Regions from separate parts of the Paenibacillus sp. FSL W8-0194 genome, predicted to be linked through region 2. Evidence: riboswitches for the same ligand, from Rfam matches in the RefSeq annotation. Region 2 holds a riboswitch; each other region holds the start of a gene.
What was found. Region 2 has a riboswitch for cyclic di-GMP ahead of MKY58_RS01120 (S-layer homology domain-containing protein). Riboswitches for the same ligand answer to the same signal wherever they lie in the genome.
Positions count from the first base shown of each region.

Region 1: linked by a shared signal. The riboswitch ahead of MKY58_RS00120 (isopeptide-forming domain-containing fimbrial protein) and the one ahead of MKY58_RS01120 (S-layer homology domain-containing protein) in region 2 are both predicted to bind cyclic di-GMP.
Region 3: linked by a shared signal. The riboswitch ahead of MKY58_RS00125 (LuxR C-terminal-related transcriptional regulator) and the one ahead of MKY58_RS01120 (S-layer homology domain-containing protein) in region 2 are both predicted to bind cyclic di-GMP.

Region 1 covers NZ_CP150205.1:21,824-25,602, forward strand. The annotation lists gene MKY58_RS00115 (Ig-like domain-containing protein) at 1-679, shown strand, start outside; cyclic di-GMP riboswitch class I at 868-966, shown strand; gene MKY58_RS00120 (isopeptide-forming domain-containing fimbrial protein) at 1,192-3,779, shown strand, end outside.
Region 2 covers NZ_CP150205.1:286,780-290,558, forward strand. The annotation lists gene MKY58_RS01115 (peptidase) at 159-1,406, opposite strand; cyclic di-GMP riboswitch class I at 1,814-1,909, shown strand; gene MKY58_RS01120 (S-layer homology domain-containing protein) at 1,946-3,779, shown strand, end outside.
Region 3 covers NZ_CP150205.1:26,254-30,032, reverse strand. The annotation lists gene MKY58_RS00130 (cytochrome P450) at 1-1,040, opposite strand, end outside; gene MKY58_RS00125 (LuxR C-terminal-related transcriptional regulator) at 1,276-2,043, opposite strand; cyclic di-GMP riboswitch class I at 2,185-2,279, opposite strand; cyclic di-GMP riboswitch class I at 2,503-2,597, opposite strand; gene MKY58_RS00120 (isopeptide-forming domain-containing fimbrial protein) at 2,897-3,779, opposite strand, start outside.

The DNA.
Region 1 (3,779 bases), 260 kb from region 2:
AACAAGCCCGGGCACCACACCGAATACGGGAACGGGAACGGACCCGGTAAAACCAAATCAGGTACCAAGCGTGCCTTCCTATACTACGGAGACGACAATCAACACGCCGGCGACCGGAAAAATAGAAGGTACGGACGCGGATGGAGACAAGCTGACGTATACAAAAGGAAGCGATCCGAAGCACGGTACGGTAACGGTGAATCCGGACGGAACGTGGACGTATGTACCGGAGCGTGATTATACCGGCAGCGACAGCTTTACGGTGACGGTGAGCGACGGCCGGGGAGGCACCGTGACGTCCGTCGTGACGGTTAACGTGAAGGGAAGCGAGGCTGGCAACGGAACAACCGTTCCAGGAACCACTCCTGAGCCAACGAATCCGGGAAGCGGAACGACACCAACGAATCCTGGAAACGGAACAACGCCGTCGAATCCCGGAACAGGAACAACGCCAACCCATCCTGGAACCGGAACGGCTCCGGATGCGGGCGACGGATCGGACTCTCCGTTTGGAGATAACGGAACCGTTGCAGGGGAGTCTGGAAAAGCTCCTTCACCGGGAGAACAATCCGGCAACAAGCTGCCGAACACAGCTACGAACGTTTATAGCTTAGGGTTCCTCGGATTGATCATTCTGTTCGCAGGATGGTTTTTCTGGAGAAGAAATAAAGTGCAATAACGATCTCTCAAGAAGAAACATCTTTCTATACGAAAGGTGTTTCTTCGCTGTATAAGAAAGTCGCAATTTTCACAAAAACGACAAATGGTGAGGAAAATACTAGAAAAATGAGACTAAAGAACCTAACTTATGATTCTTTTATATTATATTTTTAAATATATATTAAATTTTTGATTACATACACGATCGTACGATCAAGGCAAACTCATTGAAAAATGGGGACGCAAAGCTATAGGGGCTAACGTATTTGCTGTAAAGTGCGAATGCTATGCCAGCCAGTTGCCGAATACGACGGACAACTCCGTCTATTAGCGTTTGCTTGTGGATGGGGTTTTTTCTTTTTCAGATATTTAAAATTTTAATTATGGATAGTCGAGGGGTTATGCCTTGTCTATAGAAGAGATGAATAAGCGAGGAGGAGAGGCTTTGACCAAGAATAATACATACTTATCCTAAAAGAACGAGATTACCGGCGCGTGATTTGGAAATAACAACGATTGGGGGGAGAGGAATTGAACCTTACCCGTACGGTAACTAGAGCAAATGTGGTAAAACGTCTGTTTATTCAATTTAGTGTATTTTTGGTCGCTTTGAGCGGTTTTTTTCCATTGAACCCGGTGCAAACGGAAGCCGCGGAGCTAAATCCCAAGGTATGTCCTACACCAGTAGCGTTGATAAATGGTGATTTTGAAAAGCCGGAGGGACCTGGTACCTATGATAACTCGGTAGCAGGAGGCGGTTATTACTATGCAGACACGGTTCCAGGGTGGAAAACGACTGATGTCTGGCGTACACCAAGAGGAATTATTCAAATCATGGACCCTGCCCGACCGAGCACGATACCATCAGATACTCCGAATAAGGAAAATCTCACGAGTAGATATGCAGAATTGAATGCTGATCAAAACAGTATGTTATACCAGGAATTACCGACCATACCAGGGCAGACGATTTATTGGCGCTTAGATCACCGAGGATGGGCTGGTGTGGATATGATGAGTGTTAATATTGGACCGATTACGGCCGATCCATTCAACACCACGCCAGAAATAAAGAGAATTTCAACTGGGACTACATGGGAAACTACTTCAGGAAGTTATAAGGTTCCAGCAGGTCAAACCATGACGCGTTTTGGATTTAAAGCAATTAGTTCATCTAATGGGAATGTGGCCTTCGGTAATTACCTTGATAATGTCTTCTTAGGAACAGAACCATGTGTAGTTGCAGAGAAGACTGTCTCTCCAGAAGGAAAAGTATATGCTGGCGATGTATTAACCTATGAAGTAACCATTAAAAACAATGGTGGAGATATTGCAGCCAATACCGTCTTTGAAGATGCGATTCCAGAAGGAACGGAATACGTTCCAGGCTCGATGAGAATTGTGAGAGGAACGAATGCCAAGGCATTAACCGATGAAGATGATCCAGATGAAGGGCATTTTGACGGGCAAAAGGTAATCATCAGGCTCGGCGATTTGCCAAACACGACTAACTCACCTGATGGGATTACCGTACAATTCAAAGTGAAAGCACTATCCAGCCATGCAGAAGGTTCTGTCGCCAATATAGCGACTATTGCCTACAAAAACTTGCTGACAGGTGGAAATGAAACAATCCAGTCCAATAATGTGACAACATCCGTCCAGTATAGAGAACCACATTTAGAAGCTGAAAAAACAGCGGGACTGTTTAAAAAGGCGGACGGAAACACCGACGCCGTACATCCGGAAGTCGGGGACACACTGCAGTACACGATTCAGACACGCAACACGGCCTCCGATAGTCGGGTAACCAACCTGACGATCACGGACGAGGTTCCAGCTGGTCTGGAATATGTTCCGGGCACGCTGACAGTTGACGGTGTGCAAGTCACCGATGACCAAGATGGCGACAAGGGCCATTTCGCTAACCGTAAAATCTTCGGTCAGTTCGGAGATGTGACCGATACCGAGTGGCACAAGGTGACGTTTCAGGCTAAAGTGCAGCCGGGGCAAGCCGGCAATGACATCCAAAATGTCGCTGTCGTAGATGGCGACAATGTCACCACGCCGAGCACGCCGAAGCAAATTGTCGAGGTTTATCCGCGTGAAACTTCGCTGGAGTCCACGAAAACAGTGAAGCTGTTTGAAAAAGCATCCGGCAACACCGACGCCGCAAATCCGGAAGTCGGGGACACACTGCAGTACACGATTCAAACGCGCAACAATATTAAAAATAGTCTGGTAACCAACCTGACGATCACAGACGAAATTCCAGCTGGTCTGGAATACGTAGCGGGTACGCTGAGAGTCGACGATGCAGCCGTTTCCGATGCCGAAGGTGACGACAAGGGCCAATTCGCGGACGGTAAAGTCTTCGCTCAATTCGGGGATGTGAAGGATACCGATTGGCACGAAGTGACGTTCCAGGTGAAGGTATTGCCGGGACAAGCCGGCAAAGTCATCCGAAATATCGCTGTCGTGGATGGCGACAATGTCAACACACCTAAAACGCCGGAGAACGTTGTCGAGGTTTACCCGCGCAAAACTTCGCTGGAATCCGCGAAAACAGCGGAACTGCTTGATAAAGCGGCCGGGAACACCGACACCGTACATCCGGAAGTCGGAGACACACTGCAGTACACGATTCAAACACGCAACACGGCCTCTGATAGTCTGGTAACCAACCTGACGATCACGGACGAGATTCCAGCTGGTCTGGAATATGTTGCGGGCACGCTGACAGTTGACGACGTGCAAGTCACCGATGACCAAGATGGCGACAAGGGCCATTTCGCTAACCGTAAAATCTTCGGTCAGTTCGGAGATATTACCGATACCGCGTGGCACAAGGTGACATTCAAAGTGAAAGTGCTGCCGGGTCAAGCTGGCAAAAACATCCGAAACGTAGCTGTCGTGAATGGCGATAATATCACCACGCCAAACACGCCAGAGAAAGTTGTTGAAGTTTATCCGCGCGAAAACGCTCTGGAGTCTACAAAAACAGCGGAAGTGTTTAAAAAGGCAGACGGCAACACCGATGCCGCACATCCGGAAATCGGGGACACACTGCAGTACACGATTCAAACACGCAACACGGTCTCCGATAGTCGGGTGACTGA
Region 2 (3,779 bases):
CGGTGGTCTTTGATGATCATACATGAGATTTTGGTCGGTAAAAAAACGTCCGCTGGTTATGTCCGCATACGGTCTGTTCCCTCATGTCCGCGCATACCAAAAAACCCGGCCGATTCTTCTGATGAATCGGCCGGGTTTTCGTGCGTTGATGATGCTGCTTATTTAGGCTGCACCGCATCTTTGTCCGACGTCACGATCACGACCTCGGCGCTTGTGATACCCGGCAGCGATTTGGTCATGATCGGCGAATGGAATGCGACGATTTTCGTTCCGGCGCGAAGATCCGTGTCGCCGCCGATCAGCGGGATGATCGTCGTATCCTTCGAAATGTTCAGGATCACGTCGTTTGCCGTGGAATTATCGGAACCGACGTTCACGTACACTTGATCTTTGGATGTGCGGTCGGACGGCATGACCGTGCCTTCGATTTTGACGGCTTCCGCTTTTTTCACCACGATTTTGTCTGCATGGGTGTGGGCGGGATACATCAGCGTCATGACGGCGCTGTAGGTCGCTTCCACATGGCCGCTCGTTTTGAGCGCATCCTTGGTCAGTTTGTTGCCGTCTTCATCAACGATTTCCGTTTTGTCGTCGATGGACAACACGACATAGTTGACGCCGCCTGTTTCCAGCGGTTGGCCGATGACCGTGATTTGGCCGTCTTTTTGGTCGGTAATGACGCCTGCGGTTCCTGCCGTCAGCTCGTTAACCTCCCCGGGATTGACGTCTTCCATGTTCGTGTTCACGATCACGTAATTCGTTCCGGATTGCGGCGGAAGGCTCATCGCAACGGCCGGACCGTAAAATGCTCTCACGCTCATGCCTTCCTTGATGTCTCCGGCGGCGATGGCTTTGCGGTTTTGATCGATGATCGTTGCTTTATCCGCGAAATGCAGCCAAATTTCCTCGTCGTATTTGTTGTAAAGGTCAGTGCCTTTTACCAAAATGCGGCCGTCTCTTACCTCGGTTACCTTACCGTCGATAGCCGAGAAGCTTTGGTCCTGAACGACCAGCGTCAGCGCGGTTCCGCGGGCCGGAAGGCTTTTTGTGATGTTCGGGCTGTAGAAAGCTTTGACGGTTTTGTGCCCGTCGATGATTTTTTGCAGAGGAACGGTTTTGCCTTTGGCGTCGATGAATTTCGTTTTTGGCGTAATGGCCAGGATGATTTCGTCCTGATCGGTCGGCGCGAGTCCGCGTCCGGTTACGGTAATGAATTTATCCGATTTGTCTTGCGCGAAATCCGTGATTTGTCCCCAGGTTGCCGGAACGTTTTTGACGTCGGTTTGCTTGTTGGCGTTTCCCTTTTGCACCGCTTGGGCAGGGAGCTGCTGCGCGTTTGCCGCCACGGGCATGGCTGCCAGAGCCAAAATGGATGCGGTCGCGAGCACTTTGTACATTTTATTCATCTGTCATTCCTCCTATATGCGTGAGCTTGTACGAACGTTTTGGTTATCATTCGGCAGCTCATTTCCGAAATACTTTTGCCAAACCCTTCATTGGAAAATGATGCATGCCTTTCACCGTTCCAGACGGGACGTTAACGCAAAATGTTGCATAAGCGGCTGTTTTCAAAAAAAACGGCACCTGGCCTTTTTTAGTTCAAGATGGCTTGCGTGGTGAACTACGGTTGGTTTCCTTCCTGTTAGAAGAAATAAAATTGTTTTTGTTTACGCAATTGTGCAATATTGAATGACGAAAATTAAGGTTCTAAGAACCATATATTTCATTACATATTGTAACTTTTTGTAACTATTTATATAATCTTGATTAAAAATAGATTCAAAGAACTACGCAGAAAGCGCTAAACCAGGTGCTTGAACAAAGGCAAACCCGTACGAAAGTCGGGGACGCAAAGCCACGGGTCTTACTCCATGAAGCCTATTCATGGACTGACAGCCGGGTTGCTCATGGTGCTTGGTTTTTTGCTGTCTTAAGGAGGAAAAACATGAGGGGTAGCACTAAAAAATGGATGGCAGCTCTGCTTGCGGCAGGACTGCTGGGGGGAGTTATTCCGGAGGTACAGCGGGTCTCAGCGGAAACCGTATTCACCTATCAGGACGAAACGTCCCCGTTATCGATTAGCGGCGCAAACATCCGGATTTCGGGTGAACATGCGGTGTGGCGCGGAAACAGCGCCAAGCTGAAAGGGCAAATTTTTTACGGGAATACGAAAACCGGACAAAGCCAAGCGGTCACGACCCATGGAAAATTGACCGATTCTCCTTCCGTCGGGATCAACGGCAAAGGGGAAGCGGTCGTCGTTTGGATCGATAAGCGGAATGACAGCGGCACCGACGACAATTTGAACTGGGACGTATACAGCTACAATGTCAGCACGAAAACCGAAACCAAGCTGAACAAAAATACGGGACAAAACAGCGCGCCGCTGGCGGACGGCGATTTCGTGGTCTGGCAGACCTTTCCTTCCTATACCATGACCTTGTACAACTTGGCAACTGGAGAGTTAACCGATTTGGGGCGAGGCCGGGATCCTGTGATAAAGAACGGACGCGTTGTCTACAAAGGCGGCGAAGACGGAGATTTATACGAATATAACGTCGCCACGGGCAAACATAACAAAATCGTCGACCTGCCATATACCGAATATGTGGAGCGTTTTGTATATAACGGCGAAGAAATTTTATGGAAACAAAAAGATTTGGACGGAAACGGGAAGTACGTCTACATAGATCTCAGCAACAGCCCGCAGCCGGTCGATCTGACGAAGCCGGCCAAGGAAGGGCAACGCGAATATAAAGAAATGAGTATCTCCCATGGAACGGCCGTCTGGCTGGAAGCTTCCGGCGATGCGGCGATCATGCGGGCAGCCGATCTGAAAAGCGGGCAAATCTTCAGTTTGGGCCTGACGAAACCTACCGCTTTTATCGGCTTTAATGGGGAGAAGCTGACATTCGTCAACAACGGAACGTTGGTTAGCCGTGATATTATCCGGACCGAAAAAACGGAAGCCACGCCGGCAAACGGCAGCGGAACCGGAAGCATACCGGCTGATGGCATCGTTATCGGGCCGAAAGGAGGCGTGGCGGCGAAGGGACAAGCGTTCCAGCTTGAATTCGGCCAGGGAGCGTTCGCTTCTGATACCCGGATTACGCTTAAAAAAATTGGCAGCCTTCCGTCCGACCGTCTCGCGAGCGGCATGACCTGGACCGGCGTGGCGTGGAAGTGGACCGCGGACACGAAACCTTTGAAATCCGCTGCGCTAACCTTCCAGCTGGATGAGCCGCTGAAATATGCCGATGCGGCAAACCGCGCAGGCATTTACCGCTTTGACGAAAGCGCGGGACGCTGGGTATACAGCGGGGGAACGGTCGACGCGTTATGGAAAACGGTACGCGCGAAGGTTCAAGAGCCGGGCTTATACGGCATTTTCCTGTATGCGCCATCCTTTAAGGACATGAACGGCCATTGGGCGAAAGCGGAAGTGGAAGTGCTGGCCTCCCGGTGGATCGTGAACGGCATGGAAAACGGAGCGTTTGCGCCCGGGCAGCCGGTGACGCGCGCGCAATTCGCCAAGATGCTCGTTCAAGCCGCCGGGCTGGATGCGCAGCAGCCTGAGAATCGCCGCTCCTTCCGCGACGTCCCTGAGGGGCATTGGGCGGCCGACTCGGTCGAGCAGGCGGCGGCAGCGGGATGGATCAAAGGGTATGAAGGCGGCCTGTTCAAGCCGAATGCGCCGATCACCCGGGCGGAAATGATGGTCATGCTGGCGAATGCGGCAGGCCTTCGTAAAGACGAACAAAGCGATCTCCTCGCCGGAT
Region 3 (3,779 bases), 260 kb from region 2:
CCTGCCCCAAAAGTTAAATGTCGATTGGGGCTTCGGCCAATGTCAAATGTATAGGGGGATGGGAAGACTTCCTCATCCCGATTGGCCGATGCGGTCCATAACGTCACGGCCTGTCCGCTGTAAATAGTATGATCTCTGATTCGTATATCCTTTGTTGCCACTCTCATGACGTGTACGTTGGGAGTCGTCCAGCGCAAAATTTCCTCTACGGCGCTTGATAGTAAAGCGGGGTTTTGCAGCAAACGTTCCCATTCGATTGGATGCGTAATGAAAGCGAGCAGCCCCCCTGCTGCAGCGTACTTCGTCGTTTCGATACTACCCAGCAGAAGAACAAAACAATGAAGGGCAATTTCCTGGTCGCTCAGTCTCTCCCCATCCCTATCGGTTTGAATGAAGCGGCTTATCACATCTTGAGCAGGATTCTGTCTACGGGAACGAATAATGTCGAGAAAATAGCTTAGTATTTGCGTATGGGCCGTCGAGAGCGATTTCATCACCGAATCCTCTCTTTTGAATTCCGGATCCTCCCCAGTGACTACGGCCCTGCTAAGATCCGCTATGAAATCCCCGTCAGCCCTGGGAACTCCCAATAACTCGCAGGTAACGGCAACCGGCAATTTAGCCGCGACGTCCTCTACAAAATCGAACACTTCACCCTCAACCACACCATCAAGCAGCTCGCAGATAATGGCATGGATTCGCGGCTCCATCTCCGCCACCGTTCTCCGATTCATGGCTGAACTGAGTAAAGCATACAGCTGGGTATGGCGAGGTGGGTCGGTCAAGTTAATCATGCGGCCGGCAGCAGGATCCCGTTTCCCGTGCAGACGCAACATATTCCCATACTCCGAACTTAGCGCTTTTGTATCCTTCCATGCATGCAAAATATCATGATACCTGGTTAATACCCAAAACCCGCTCGAGCGTGAAGTGGGGTTCCAAAAGACCGGCGTGTTTTGCCTTAGAGCAGCAAAAACGGGTTCCATTCTGCCGCTTGCAAACAACTCAAGGTCTGTTAAGTCAATGTCGGCCAATTTCAAATGAATCACCTGCCCTTCACGTGATAATTAATAAGCCGGCAGCTGGCTGGCATCGCGATCCGAGGGTTCCATTGGCCCCTGTAGGTTTGCGTCACACCTTTCCGATGGGTTTGCTATGATCGTACGATATATGAAATTGTCGAGTGATGAAGTAACTACAACATTGATGTAATTATAAAAAAACGCAAGCGTCAAAAAAATACCCAAAATTGGGTACTATTGGTTTCGAACGTGGTCATATAAACTTTTTAAGAAACGCTCCTTTATGATGGACTCTCGTTTTAGCATAGATCTTCTTAATAAACGTTCGAACCGTATTTTGACTAATCCCGCAAATGTCCGCAATTTCGGGAACGTTTTTATTTTCCAGCCACCCAAATGCGATTTCCTTTTCCCGATTCGTTAAATCATACTGATCAAACAGGGCATAGACCTGCTCCTTATAAACCAATGGATTTTTAGGAGACAATTTTTCTTGAACGCTCTTCGCCAGGCGCTCAATAAGCGGCAAGGCAAATGTCACCTCGTGAAAAGAGTGAAAACTGAGGCCAAGGTAGCCTATAACAACGTTTTTTATTCGAATTGGGGTACAAACGCATGCCAGCTCCCAAAACAAATTATTGCTATGTTCGGTCCCAATGACGACGGAAAGAGACTGTAATTTGATGGATAATGAAATGGCGCTCATTCCTGCGTCTTGGATGGCAACGGAGTTGCCCTTTTGAATATGATTCCTTTCAAAAAAGCATTTTAACGAATCGGTTCCGAGAAAATCCAAAACATTCCCGTCAGGATCAGCAATGATAAATAAATAAGGGATAGACAGCAAATCGCTTATATTCCGGATTTCCTCTTGCAGCAAAGAAAGGCTCTCTCTCTGTTCAACCAGCCTGTCGCCTGCTTCGGATCTATGATCGACATGAGGAAATGGATGGTTTGCCTCCAAGAATGTTTTTGATTCCATATCCGACACATGCTTCCACGAACGTTTGCTATCGATCATTGTGTTCCCCTCTTTCGAATGTATTGCGATCAATAATAAGATCGATCTCTCTCGTTATCGCCGCCGCTCCATTTCAAGAGAAACAAAAACCCCCGTCAGCATATAAAAAACACAGCTAAATAGACGGAGGCTTCCGTCGTATTCGGCAACTGGCTGGCATCGCGGTCCGAAGTCGTTCCGCATTAGCCCCTGTAGCTTTGCGTCGCCACTTTTCAGTGGGTTTGCTATTATCGTACGATAACTATTCAGTTAAGACAGCTTTTACGTTTTGAAAGTCCATCCTACGCTTGCATCAATTCGAATTTTTTCGCTGCAGGAAGAAAGGTGCTGCTACAGATAAAGCCCAGAAAGTTTAATTTAAGTTTGTGCAATTCTCTCCTCTTTAAAGTATGTTAAAGAACGCAAAAAGCCTCCGTCAGCTTTAAAGGCATAGATAAATAGACGGAGGCTTCCGTCGTATTCGGCAACTGGCTGGCATCGCGATCCGAAGTTGATCCGCATTAGCCCCTATAGCTTTGCGTCGCCACTTTTCAGTGGGTTTGCTATTGTCGTACGAAACGAACTATGAAATTGTCGAGTCCCGGGACATCTTTTCCATAAATTTTTATTTTCCGACTTATTTTAACTATAGACTACATGATTTTACCATGAATATAGGACCATCGTACCATTTTGTTAGGAAATAATGTTATATACAGGAGCCAAGAGAAAAATCTAAGCTGATTTGGCTTTTTCGATATTTGATCGTCTGATGTTCGGTACATTGGTAAATGGCAACTGCGCATGTGGATATAAAGCGAAGAAAACACCTTTCGCGCTGAAAGATGTTTTCTTCTTTTCTTGAGAGATACTGTTATTGTACCTTATTTTTTCTCCAGAACAACCATCCTGCGAACAGAATGATCAATCCGAGATACCCTAAGTTGTAAAGGTTCGTAGCTGTGTTCGGCAGCTTGCTGCCGGACTGCGTTTCCGTTTGGTCCGCTGGCGAAGGAGCTTTTCCTGACTCGCCAGCAACGGTTCCGTTATCTCCAAACGGAGAGTCCGATCCGTCGCCCGCATCCGGAGCCGTTCCGGTTCCAGGATGGGTTGGCGTTGTTCCTGTTCCGGGATTCGACGGCGTTGTTCCGTTTCCAGGATTCGTTGGTGTCGTTCCGCTTCCCGGATTCGTTGGCTCAGGAGTGGTTCCTGGAACGGTTGTTCCGTTGCCAGCCTCGCTTCCCTTCACGTTAACCGTCACGACGGACGTCACGGTGCCTCCCCGGCCGTCGCTCACCGTCACCGTAAAGCTGTCGCTGCCGGTATAATCACGCTCCGGTACATACGTCCACGTTCCGTCCGGATTCACCGTTACCGTACCGTGCTTCGGATCGCTTCCTTTTGTATACGTCAGCTTGTCTCCATCCGCGTCCGTACCTTCTATTTTTCCGGTCGCCGGCGTGTTGATTGTCGTCTCCGTAGTATAGGAAGGCACGCTTGGTACCTGATTTGGTTTTACCGGGTCCGTTCCCGGATTCGGCGTGGTGCCCGGGCTTGTTCCAGGGTCCGTGCCTGGATCTACAGGTGGAGTAACCGGTGGATCCACAGGATCGACCGGCGGGTCGACGGGTGGCTCTACTGGTGGATCCGGGTCTACTGGCGGGTCAACCGGCGGATCTACTGGAGGATTGACCGGCGGTTCCGGCTCAACGACAATTTTCTCTGTTGGTTCGCCTGGTTGAACGATGTTGTCGCCA